DNA from 3 places in the Methylosinus sp. R-45379 genome. Region 1 is predicted to be linked to each of the others. Evidence: predicted binding sites of a transcription regulator. Region 1 holds the regulator's gene; each other region holds the start of a gene.
What was found. The regulator LexA, encoded in region 1, represses DNA repair genes until DNA is damaged. The targets are predictions, from matches to a motif close to TGTTCNNNNTGTGTTCNG.

Region 1 (4,199 bases):
TCGTTTCCGCCTACTGGGAAGGGTTGCCTATCGCGGCGACCGTCGTTCTCCTAGCCGCTGCCGTGGCATCCGGGTATCTAGTTTTTCTTGCTCGAAATGACATGAAGGGGCGTCTGATATGGTTCGTGGCTGGCGCCGTCTTTTCCGCAATAATTCTTGGCATTTTTCAGCTAAATAAAGATAGGTTTTTCTTATCGAATATTGACCGAGAAGTTTTTGACACGGCTAAAGAGTTTGGGGGAAAATTATCGGTTGAGCATTGGGCTGTTCAGAAGAGTGATGTGGCGTCGCAGACCCATTTTGACAGTGGGGCTACTATTTTATTTTTTAGCTCACGATCTGATCTTTATGTATTGTTATCAACAAACGAGGCTTTTATGTTCCCGCCAGCAGAAGTTGTAGTCGAGAAAGAGTGGTTCGATGAGGCGTATGTGAGACAACAACTAGGGGTCCCGCCAAACAAAGTTTCTCCTCGCGGAGGGGTAGCAAAATACTGGCATGAAATTAACAAGCGTGTGCCTGGAGGCGTGCAATTGGGTTGGCCTGATTGGTTTTGTGATACCGACAAGTTTAGCGTCATCTCAAAGGGGTATGAAAACGGGGTGATTGCGGGGCCATTCCGTTCTTCGGGACGGGACAATGTTAATGACCGAGGGCAGTGGTTTGTCATTAACAGTCGGGATAAATCGCTTGAATGGCGTTCTCAGCGAGCCCGAATAGATTTGGATCACGATGTTTCTGACTGGAAATGCATTCATGCTCCCTGACCAAGGACCGCCGAAGAGTCTCCCTTGCGGAACGCACCGAGAACGCCTATCCTCCCGTTCATGATTTGTTTATGAACCCGCGCCATCATGGCTAGGTTCGGACGTGGCGCGACGCGGGCGGGCGGCGCCGGGGGGCTTCCATGCTGACCAAGAAACAGAGCGATCTGCTGCGCTTCATCCATGAGCGCCTGAAGGAGACTGGCGTGCCGCCCTCCTTCGACGAGATGAAGGACGCGCTCGATCTGCGCTCCAAATCCGGCATTCACAGGCTCATTCTCGCGCTCGAGGAGCGCGGCTTCATTCGCCGTCTGCCCAATCGCGCCCGCGCGCTCGAGGTGTTGCGCCTGCCCGAATCGGCGACGCCCCGCGTCGCCGCGCGCGGCGGCAAATTCTCGCCCTCGGTCATAGAGGGCGCGCTCGGCCGCGTGCGCCCCGTCCCGGCCGGCGAGCCCGAGTCCGATCAGCAGGTGGCGATCCCGGTCATGGGCCGCATCGCCGCCGGCACGCCCATTTCCGCGCTGCAGAATCGCAGCCACACCATCAGCCTGCCGCCGGATATGCTCGGCGGCGGCGAGCATTTCGCGCTCGAGGTGCGCGGCGATTCGATGATCGAGGCCGGCATTCTCGACGGCGACGTCGTCGTGGTGAAGAAGCAGGACAGCGCCGACACCGGCGATATCGTCGTCGCCCTCATCGACGACGAGGAGGCGACATTGAAGCGCCTGCGCAAGCGCGGCGCGTCAATAGCGCTCGAGGCCGCCAATCCGGCCTATGAGACGCGCATTTTCGGGCCTGATCGCGTCCGCATCCAAGGCCGTCTGGTCAGCCTTCTGCGCAAATACTGAGGGCCTCGCGCCGCCACGATCTCGCCGCCCTTTGCCGCCATGGTCCGGCCTCGCGCGCTTTTGGCGCGCGGGCCTTTTCGCGTAGCGGCAGAGCGATAAAGGCATGTTGCTCTCGTCTCGCGCCCTCGCCGAGGGCGCGCGCTGTGTCGCCAGCGGCCCGTGGCCGCCCCGCCTTTTTTTCATGGACGATGGAATGTCGCACTCGACCGGCCCGATGCGCGAAATCGAAGGATCGAAGCCCTTGGGCCAAAGCCGCCGCCTGCCTTTCCCGCGCCTCTCGCGCCGCTGGCTGATCGCTCTCGGCGCCGTCGCCGCAGTGGCGCTCGGCGCGGCGCTCGCGCCTTGGACCTTCTCGACCAATGCGCTGCTCGAGGAGATTTCGGGCCAGCTCAACGCCTCATCCGGCCTGTTCATCGCCGCCAAAGGCCGCTCGACCTTCTCGCTGCTGCCGCGCCCGCACATCACCATAGACAGCATCGCCTTCGCCGATCCCACCGCCGCGCTGACCATCGAGGCGGAGAGGCTGCACGGCAATGTGCTGCTGCTGCCGCTGCTGGCCGGCCGTTTGGAAATCGCCGATATCGAGCTCATCCGCCCCGCCATAGAGGTCGATCTCGATCGCAAGCCGATGAGCACGTCCGGCGCAGCTGTGCGCGCCGCGGCGGCGCGGCCCTCGACGCCGGCGGCCGAGAAGGCCGATCGCGCCCGGCTCGGCGGCGTCTCCATCGTCTCCGGCGTCGCAAGGCTCAAATATTCGGGCGGCGAGGAAACGCTGCAGGACATTGACGCGACGCTCGATTGGCGCACCGTCGGCTCGCCGGCGACGCTCGACGCCGCTTTCTCCTGGGGCGGCGAGCGGCCGCGCGCCATGCTCTGGGTGCTGAAGCCCGGCGCGCTGCTGCGCGGCGAGCAGACGCCGGTCACTGTGCGGCTCGATTCGGACAGCGTGCGGCTGGAGGCGGAAGGCTTCGGCCAGATCGGCGCCAAGCCGCGCTATATGGGGCGGCTCAACGCCTCTTCGCCCTCGCTGCGCCATGCGCTCGGCCTCGCCAAGGTGAGCGCGCCGCTGCCCGGCGCCTTCGAGAATGTGCAGCTCTCCGCCAAGGCCAGCGTCGGCCTGCGCGATTTTCAGCTGACCGATGTGAAGCTCTCGGCCGACGACAATGAGTTCGAGGGCACATTCGCGCTGCGGCACGAGGGCGAAAAGCCCATCGTCCATGCGACTCTCGCCAGCAATTTCGTGTCGCTGAAGCCGATGATCGCCGATCTGCCGCCGCTCTCCGGCGCCGACGGCCAATGGAGCCGCGACGCTTTCGTCCTGCCGAATATTCAGGACGCCGATGTCGATCTGCGCCTTTCGGCGACGCGCGCCCGCATATTGCGGCTGAATCTCGAGGACGCCGCTCTATCGCTGCTGCTGCGCGGCGGAAGGCTCGAGCTCTCGCTCGCCGAGGCGCAGGCCTATAAGGGGACGGTGAAGGGCCGCGCCACTTTCGCCGCCAATGCGGCGGGCGCGCTGGAGTTTCACGGCAATGCGCAGCTGACCGGGGTCGACGCCGGCGCGCTCGCCTGGGACCTCGCCGCACGGCCCGATCTCGGCGGCGCGCTGGACGCCAATTTCACGCTCGACGCCACTGGCGACAGCGTCGCGCAGATCACGCGCGATCTCGACGGCCGCGCCAGCCTCACGCTGAGCGAGGGCGAGGTCGGCGGCATAGATCTCGAGCGCGCGCTGCGCCGCGTCGACAAGCGGCCTTTGTCGAGCGCGATGGATATTCGCTCCGGCCATTCGCTGGTGGATCGCGCCAGCGCGACCATCAAGATCGTCAAAGGAACCGCGAATATAGAGGACGGCCAGGCGCATGGGCCGGGCTTCGCGCTGGCCTTCGCCGGCCAGACGCGCATTCCCGAGCGCAGCCTCGCGATGAAGGCGCAGGCCAATGAGGCCGACGCCGCCGGCAAGCCGCGCGAGAAGGGCGTGCAGATCGGCTTCGATCTCTCCGGCGCCTGGGACGATCCCGTCTTCGCGCCGGACGCCGCCGCGCTGATCAAGCGCTCGGGCGCGGCCGCGCCGCTGCTGCCGCGCGTCGAGCCGGAGGCGGGCGCGGCGAAGGAGCGGTGAGAGCTTCCCGCTGTTTTTCTCGTTCACTCGCGCGAGCGTCACGAGACCGCAGCGAGCTCGGGGGCGGCAATGATGGGTCGTGAGGAGCTTTTGGGCGCATTGGTTGCCGCCTCTGGTGGCGTGCAGGCTGCATACGAGGAAATCCTCGACGCGTGGGGGTCGGAAGAGCCGCCTGTCACGACGCTCCTCGCCGCCCTAGGCTATCGGATCGCCGAGGACTTCGATAGCACGGACGTCGACGCCAACCGCCGCCTGTTCTCGTTGATCGAGCAGGCTATGGAGAGTGGCGATAACGGATTGAGGACCGTTGTCGCTACAGGCCTGATCGAAGCTTTGGCGGTTCGGGCTGTCCAAACTGAGGGCCTGTGGAAGCGGATGGCGCCACTTCTCGGCCCGCGATCTCTGTATCACGCAGAGGCTTGGTTGTCCGAGTGACGTAGAGCGCAGAGAGCCCGGCTAGCCCGC
Region 2 (4,199 bases), on a different contig from region 1:
TAGGAAAGCTCCGCGAGGTCGAAGCGGCAACGCGCGGCGATCTCGATCGTGCGCGCGACCGCCTCGGGATTGCGCGGGAACAGCCGGCGCATTTCCTCGGGCGGCTTCATGTAGCGGTCGCCGTGCTCGCGCCGATCGCCGAGCTCGTCGATGGTGACGCCGTGCCGGATGCAGGTCACAACGTCCTGCAGCATGCGCCGGTCGGGCGCGTGATAGAGCACGTCATTGGTGACGACGCTCGGCACGCGCATCCGCGTGGCCATGGTCGACAGCTCGTGGATCCGAAGCTGGTCATTGGGGCGTCGACGAAGCGTCAGTGCGAGATAGGCGCGGTCGCCGAAGGCGTCGCGCAGCCGGCGCAATCGCAGGCCGCAGGTCTCATCGGCCTCGTCGGGAACGAGGACGCCGATCAGGCCATCGCCGTAGGCGACGAGATCGGCCCATTCGAGGATGCATTTCGCCTTGCCGCCGCGCTTCTTGCCGAGCGACAGCAGTCGGCAGAGCCGGCCATAGGCGGCGCGGTCGGTCGGATAGACCAGCACCGACATGCCGTCCATGAGATCGAGGCGACAGCCGACGATCAGGCGCACGCCGGTCGCCTTGGCGGCCTCGAATGCGCGTACGACGCCGGCCAGCGAGTTGCGGTCGACCACGGCGACCGCTTCGACGCCCTGAAGCGCCGCCTGGGCGAAAAGCTCATCGCAGGATGACGCGCCGCGCAGAAACGAAAAATGCGACGTGACCTGCAGCTCGGCGTAGCGGAATGGGCCGCTCATCCGAACACTCCGTGAAGGAACCAGCGCTGCGAGCCGCTGTTTGGATTCTCTCCATCTCCAGAGCGGAAGATCCAATAGCGTTCGCCGGCGTCATCCTCGACGCGGAAATAGTCACGCACGGCGGTCAGCTCGGCATCGCGCCGCCACCATTCGCCGCGGATGCGCTCGGGTCCGTCGGCCCGGCGGACGCGCCGCCGGACGCCGCGCCAGGTGAAGGCGACCGGCGGATGATCCGGCAGCGCGGCCATTGTCTCGATCGGCTCGGGCGACGGCAACAGCCGCGATGGCCGAGGCCAGCGCCCCTGCCATGTCTCGCCGGTGTCCGGCGCCATGGGCGGAATTCGGCGCACCGAGCGCTCGGGCGTCTCGGTGGCGACCGGCGCAGCTCGGTAGAGGCTACGCTCGCCGACGCGGTTGACGAGGGTGTCGACGAGATCGGACACGTCCGGCGCTCCGTCATCGACCATCGCGGTCAGGGTCTGCTTTTCCGCGAGCGGCTCGGCCAGTGTCGCGGCGAGGCTGAGGGTTTCGATGCCGAAGCCGGGCTCGATCGTGTCGATCTTGTCGGTCAGCAGCCGCGTGAGGCGCTTCACGTCGCGCACCGGCATGGCGACCCCGACACGGACCGCCTGCAGGCGATCGTCGACCCGGTGACAAATGAGATCGAGGCGCTTGGCCCCCAGTCCCTCGGCCTCCAGTCCGGCGCAGAGCTGGACGACCAGCTCGCCGATATGGCGAGCGATGGTCTCGGCCGCGCCGATGGGCTCCGCGAAATTGCGCTTCACCTCGATCAGCTCGTCGGGTCGGATCGGCTCGATTGGCTCGCTGAGAATCCCCAGGGCCTGATCGATGCGGCGGCCGAGCTGCGGCCCGAAGCGCAGAGTAAGTGGCGCGCGCGGTTGCGCGAGGAGATCGCCGATCCGCGCGAAGCCGAGAACATGGAGCGCCGCGACCATGTCGGCAGGCAGGCGAAGCGCGGCGAGCGGAAGGCCCGTCAGCACGGAACCGCCATGGCCGAGCGGCGCGATCAGCACGGGCCGCGCAGTGTAGCGAGCCAAGGCGTGCGCCGCACCCCAGCTGTCGGCGATCGCCGCACGCGCGCGCACGCCGGACGATGAAAGCCTGTCGATCAGGCCGGCGAGCATGGTCTCTTCGCCGCCGTGAAGATGATCGGCGCCGGTGGAGTCGATCACCAAGCCGTCCGGGGGATCGGCTGCGACGATCGGCGCGTAGCGTCGGAGCGCCCACAGCGCGAGACGGTCGAGGCCCTGGGCGTCGGCCGCGGGGTCGTGATCTCGAACGACGAGGCCCTGCACGAGAATCCGCGCCTTGGCGGCCGACATTCCGACGCGCGCGCCGGCGGCGACGGCGGCCGCGTCGGCAGCCCACACCACTTGCCTCCTCCCATCGTGGCCAATCAGGACGAGCGGCGTCTCAGCCGGCGGCGCCGCGTCGCCGGCCTGTCGTCGAAGCCGGTCTGTGGGCCAGCTCGGCAGGAACAGCGAGACGACCCGAACCATCACACGCCTCCACCTCGAAATCCGCGCTTTCACCGGCGCGGACGCGGATCAGCTCCAGGAGCCAACGGTGGCGGCCGACGCCGGGGACCGGCAGAGCCGCCGAGGGCATGACCGAGACGCGCCATCGGGTCGCCGCGGCAGTCGGCTGACCGAAGTCGACGGCTTCGGATTGCCGGCGCCAGCGCCGCAATGCGAGACCGATCGAGCCGCTTCCCTCGGCGCAGAGCTGGAGACGCCGGGACGCGGTCATGTCGAGACGCGCGACTTCTCCGACGACCGCGCCGAGACCGCCGTGCCGCAAGCCTTCCTCGACACATGCGAGCACGGTCTTGTCGTTGCCGGCCTCGACATAGATCACGCGATCGGGCGCCAAGCCCGCTTGCGCCAGCGCCGGGGCGAAGAGGTCGGATCGCGTGATGACCCAGAGAACCTTGCCTTTCGTGCGTGTCGCGATCCCGGCGGCGAACAGCGCTGCGGCCGCGCCGTCCACGGCGCCGTTGCCGCCGCCAGCGATCTCATGGAGCGCGCCGAGGGGGAGACCGCCGCCCGGAAGACGCGCGTCGATGTCGGCGATCCCGAACGGAAGGACCGATTTGACGCGCCGGGCACGGCCTTCGATCTTCTCGATCTGCGCGCGCAACGACTCTATGGCGGGCTGGTGCCGCAAGCGCCTTCTCGACCGCTGGGTGTGGGCTCAATGTCATGTTCCCTAAATGTTCTCCCCTTCGAGGTCGGGAGTCAAGAGGACGGGGTTGCGGATATCTCTGTGCGCAGAAGGCCGCGCTAACAAGGTTAACGCCCATGAAGAATGCCTTCCTGCATGGAAAAGGTATGGTGGCCAATACCGTCCGCCGGCCCAACGACCGGTAGTGTCGCTTTACACAACCCGCTAGTCTATCGCGGGTGCGCTAAGCCGAACTAACGGCCTGTTCCGACGCAGGTGCTCTTGGTCGCGGGAACCGGCGTTTGCTGAGGAATGTGCCGCCGAGTGTTCGGTCGCCGCCGCGTCTGCCCCCGGTTGGGCGGCCCGGCAGGCGCGCGCGAGCTGGTGATTCGTCCGTTCAACTCTGGATGGTTAATAATTAAAGTCGAAATTGGGGCGAATCACCCAAAGCAATCGCCTCGCGGCAAAGGCAATCGATGAGTCTTCTCGATATTGAGAAGCCCGTGAAGGCGACGGCGGCGGGGCAGTACCTCGGGTACTCGCTCCAACAGCTGCGCCTGTGCCACCACCTGCTGAAGGTCCCCGACGGCGATACCGTCTCGCTTGAATATATCGACGACGTCGGTGTTCACCGCGCGGATGGGACTTTGCTGCTCGAGCAGTCTAAGAGCGCCCTAACCGGCAATCCCGCGGCGGACCGGGCGGAGGACCTCTGGAAATCGTTCGCCAATTGGGCGCACCTGTGCGCCGACGGGACGATCGACCCGAACACCACCGACTTCCGCCTGTACGTCACCCCGGTGAAGACGGGCGCGCTAGTTGGCCAGCTCCACGCAGCGACGGCCAAAGAGGCCGTCGCTGCGGCGCTCGCGAAAATCAAAAAATTGGTCGATCCGAAGAAGCCCGACGTGGGGTGCGCGCCCTACGTCGCGGGTTTCCTGAAAGCTGGCGACGCCGTTTGCAGCCTGATAATCTCACGATTCCAGCTGATGACGGAAGCCGACCCAGTCGAGAGCGTGCGGGAATTCGTTCGCGCTGGCGTTCCGTTCGAGGCGCAGAACGACCTCACCGCCGCCGCCGTCGGCATGGCACGAGATCGCATCGACAAACTCATCCGAGGCCAGAAGACGCCGGTGCTATCAGCGACCAATTTCCGGCGCCAGTTCCAGACCTTCGCGCGGCGATCCAACCTGACGAACCTCCTGACGTCGAAGGCGCCAGAGCCGTCGCAGAACGCGA
Region 3 (4,199 bases), on a different contig from region 1:
AGCGTCCATTCGAAGCCGTCGGGCGGAAAGCCGATCGTCGCCTCGCCGCCCAGCGCCTGCGCGACGAGGCGCTTGATGACCTTGTGGCCGAAGCCTTCGGACGGCGCCTCGGAAACAACCGGACCGCCGAACTCGCGCCACTCCACCACAAAGCGCCCGTCCTCGAGGCGCCAATGCAGCTCAATGCGCCCGTCCGGCTGCGCCAGCGAGCCATGCGTCAGCGCATTCACCGAAAGCTCGTGCAATGCGAGGCCGATGTTCTGCGCGGCCTCCGGCTTCAGCATCAGATCGGGACCGCCGGCGCGCGTCTGCTCCTCGACGCAGCCGACGTCGAGACAATAGGACAATTGCGCGCGCGCCAGCTCGACCATGGATGCGCCGCGCCAGTCCTGCGACACGAGAAGATCATGCGCCATGGAGAGCGCCTGCAGACGCGCGGCGAATTTGCGTTGGAAATCGGCGAGCGAAGGCGCGCCCGCCGCCGTCTGCCGCGCCATGGCCTGCACCACGGCGAGAAGATTTTTGGAGCGATGCACCAGCTCGCGCAGCAGCACATGGACATGATCCTCGCGCCGCTTGCGATCGGTTATGTCGCGCGCCGTGCCGATGATGCGCGCGGCGCGTCCGCCTTCGAAGAAAGTGCGGCCGCGCACCGCGATCCAGCGCTCGACGCCGTCGGTCTGGCCGATGACGCGATATTCCGCCTCATAATCGCCGAGCTCGCCGGGATCGAGCGCGGCCTGAACGGCCTCGCGCGTCTGCGCCTTATCGTCCTTGTGCTTGTCGTCCTTATGCATCGCATTGCGGAAAATCTCGAAGCTGCCCGGCGCATCGTCCGGCAGCGCCCAGAGCGCACGCACGCGCGCATCGAGATGCACCTCGCCGGTGACGAGATCCCAATCCCAAATTCCGGTGAGGCTCGCGTCGAGCGCCATGCGCATGCGCTCGAGCGCCAGAGCTTCGTCGCGATCGTCCCGCCGCTGCGGCGCGGACGCCTCGCTTCTTCCGTCGATCTCTGTCAAGCTCGACCTCTCGACGCCCGTCGCCCGCTTCGAGTGGCGCGGACCATAGCCCAATGGCCTCCGGCGGGCGAGAAAATCATTTCCAAATCACTCGTCGCCAATGCGCTCCATTTCACGAAACGGTAAACGTCGCCGCCCGGCCCGCGGTTCCCGCGTCACACATCCAATTCCGTGGCGAAAGCGGCGCGCTCCTGAATGAAGGCGAAACGCGCCTCTGGCTTGGCGCCCATCAGCCGCTCGACGCAATCGGCGGTCTCCTCGCGCTCGTCGCCGGCGATCACGACCTTGAGCAATGTGCGCTTCTTGGCGTCCATCGTCGTTTCCTTGAGCTGAGCCGGCATCATCTCGCCGAGGCCTTTGAAGCGGCTCGTCTCGATCTTGCCCTTGCCGGTCAGCACTTTCTTCACCAGCTCGTCGCGATGGGCGTCGTCGCGCGCATAGACGGTCTTGGCGCCTTGCGTCAGCTTGTAGAGCGGCGGCACGGCGAGATAGAGATGGCCGCCGTCGATGAGCTTGGGCATTTGCCGAAAGAAAAAGGTGATGAGCAACGACGCGATATGCGCGCCGTCGACATCGGCGTCGGTCATCACGATGATCTTGTCGTAGCGCAAATCCTCGTCGCGATAATGCGAGCCGATTCCACAGCCGAGCGCCTGCACCAGATCAGCGAGCTGCTGATTGGCGGCGAGCTTCTCGCGCCCCGCCGAGGCGACATTGAGAATCTTGCCGCGCAGAGGCAGCACGGCCTGGCTGGCGCGGTCGCGCGCGGCCTTGGCGGAGCCGCCAGCGGAATCGCCCTCGACGATGAAAATCTCCGAGCCTTGCGATGACGTATTGGTGCAATCGGCGAGCTTGCCCGGCAGGCGCAATTTGCGCGTCGGGGATTTCCTGGCCTGCTCCTTCTCGGCGCGTCGGCGAAGCCGCTCCTCGGAGCGCTCCACCGCGAAATCGAGGAGCTTGGTCGCCTGCGACGGTGCGCCGGCGAGCCAATGGTCGAAAGCGTCGCGCACCGTCCCTTCGACGAGGCGCGAAGCCTCGACATTCATCAGCCGCGTCTTGTTCTGGCCCTGGAATTCCGGCTCGCGAATAAAGACGGAGATCATCGCCGCCGACTGGCCCATGAGGTCCTCGGCCGTCACATTGGCGGCGCGCTTGGCCTGGCCGATGCGCTCGGCGTGATCCTTCAAGCCGCGCAGCAGAGCGAGGCGAAAGCCCGCCTCATGCGTGCCGCCGTCCGGCGTCGGAATCGTGTTGCAATAGGAGTGGGAAAAACCGTCCTCATTGGAGAACCAGGCGATGGCCCATTCGAGCGAGCCATGGCCGCCCTCGCGCTGCACCTTGCCGACGAAGGGCTGATCGGCGACCAGCTCCTTGCCCTCGGTCTCGCGCGTGAGATAATCGCGCAACCCGCCGGGGAAACGCAGCACGGCCTCGGCCGGCACATCCGAGCCCGGCTCGATCAGCGCCGGAGCGCAATGCCAGCGAATCTCGACGCCGCCGAAGAGATAGGCCTTGGAGCGCGCCATGCGGAACAGCCGCGCCGGCCGCCAATGCGTCGCCGGGCCGAAGATTTCCGCGTCCGGCTTGAAGCGCACCTTAGTGCCGCGGCGATTGGCGATGCGGCCGAGCTTTTCAAACTTGCTGGCGACGAGGCCGCGCGAGAAGACCTGACGATAGAGCTGCTGCTCTCTGGCCACCTCGACCTCAACCCTCTCCGACAGGGCGTTGACTACGGACACGCCGACACCATGCAGGCCGCCGGAGGTTTGATAGGCCCCCGAATCGAATTTGCCGCCGGCGTGCAGCATGGTCATCGCGACTTCGAGCCCGGTCTTGTCCGGAAACCGCGGGTGTCGATCGATCGGAAAACCGCGGCCATTATCCACGACGGTGAGCCAGCCCTCCGGCTCGAGCGTGACCTCTATGAAGCTGGCGTGGCCGGCGACGGCCTCGTCCATCGCATTGTCCAGCACCTCGGCGAAGAGGTGATGCATGGCGGCCTCGTCCTTGCCGCCGATATACATGCCCGGCCGCCGCCGCACCGGCTCCAGCCCCTCGAGCACCTCGATAGAGGCGGCGTCATATTCCGCCGGCGCCTTGGGCGCTTTCGCGGCGGGAGCGGCGGCGGCGGGCTTGCGCGGAGCGCCGCCGAAGAGATCATCGGATTTGGCCATGGAGGGGATTTTAGCGATTCGCGAGGGGGAGCGCGAGGGGGTACGAGAACATACAATGAACTTCTTTGAATAGGGACGTCCGCCTATCTCGCGCTCTGCCTGTTCCAAGCCGACCAAAACGAAAGCTGCGCCGGACCTGGAGAAGAATCGGGTTGAGGTTTCCTCATCCTGAGGAGGCGGCGCAGCCGCCGTCTCGAAGGACGAGAAAACCGTCAGCGCCGCCTTCTGGAGATCGCCCTCGTGCTTCGAGACGGTCGCTTCGCGACCTCCTCAGCATGATGGCGAGGGGGATTGCCCTTCGCGCGCCCGCCTCACCCAGCAATTGATCGAAAATCTCCCATCGGCAAAGGCGCTCGCGCAGCGCGTCGTCCGCACCTCATGCAATGCGGCGGACGGAAAAGCGACGAGACGATCATAGACCGGCGCTATGTCCGCAAAGCCGTCCGGCGAAAAGAGCCGCAGCGCGCCGCCCTCGAAACGCTTGGGCAGCGCGTGAAAATAATAGACGAGCGTGAGCGCCCGCACGCTGTCGTGTCCATCCGGCCGCGGCGGCGCATCGGCGTGGCGCTTGAAGAAGCCGCCGTCGCCGTAGCGCACCATCTCCATCTCTTTTTTCGTTTCGGCTGGCAAGCCGACATCGAGCTCATGCGTCAGTTGCGCGAGGATGGCGTCGACAGATGCGGAGAAAGCCGCGCGCAGCGGGCCGAGCTCGAGAAGATGCGAAGAATCGCGCACCGACGTATCGACGCGCGCCTCGCGCTCGGCTGTATAGAAACGCGATTGGTGAAATTCGCTCTCATGCTCCAGCGCGAATTGCATCAGCTCGCCTGCGCGCGCCGCGCCGAGAAAGCCGTCGATGACGACATGCGCAGGCGTGGCGGCGGCGGTCATAGGCGCATCCATTGCGGCGACAGGAGCGCTCGATAGAGCACAGAAAGCCGCACCTTGAAAAGCCGCGCCGCGCTCAGCCATGCAAAGCCGCGAAACGCGCCTTTCGCTCGGC

Region 2: A1351_RS11995 (ImuA family protein) is a predicted target of LexA. The motif match lies at 3,000-3,017, and genes of this name have one in related genera.
Region 3: parE (DNA topoisomerase IV subunit B) is a predicted target of LexA. The motif match lies at 3,241-3,258, and genes of this name have one in related genera.

Annotation. Positions count from the first base shown of each region.
Region 1 covers NZ_LUUM01000286.1:23,340-27,538, reverse strand. Annotated here, with positions in the region: gene A1351_RS24925 (hypothetical protein) at 102-767, shown strand; gene lexA (transcriptional repressor LexA) at 908-1,612, shown strand; gene A1351_RS19800 (AsmA family protein) at 1,854-3,734, shown strand; gene A1351_RS19795 (hypothetical protein) at 3,804-4,169, shown strand; gene A1351_RS19790 (ABC transporter permease subunit) at 4,191-4,199, opposite strand, start outside.
Region 2 covers NZ_LUUM01000250.1:327-4,525, reverse strand. Annotated here, with positions in the region: gene A1351_RS12005 (error-prone DNA polymerase) at 1-776, opposite strand, end outside; gene A1351_RS12000 (DNA polymerase Y family protein) at 773-2,296, opposite strand; gene A1351_RS11995 (ImuA family protein) at 2,211-2,963, opposite strand; partial or broken gene A1351_RS11990 (hypothetical protein) at 3,437-4,199, shown strand, end outside.
Region 3 covers NZ_LUUM01000274.1:33,146-37,344, forward strand. Annotated here, with positions in the region: gene A1351_RS17400 (sensor histidine kinase) at 1-1,022, opposite strand, end outside; gene parE (DNA topoisomerase IV subunit B) at 1,178-3,196, opposite strand; gene A1351_RS17410 (2OG-Fe(II) oxygenase) at 3,467-4,087, opposite strand; gene A1351_RS17415 (DJ-1/PfpI family protein) at 4,161-4,199, opposite strand, start outside.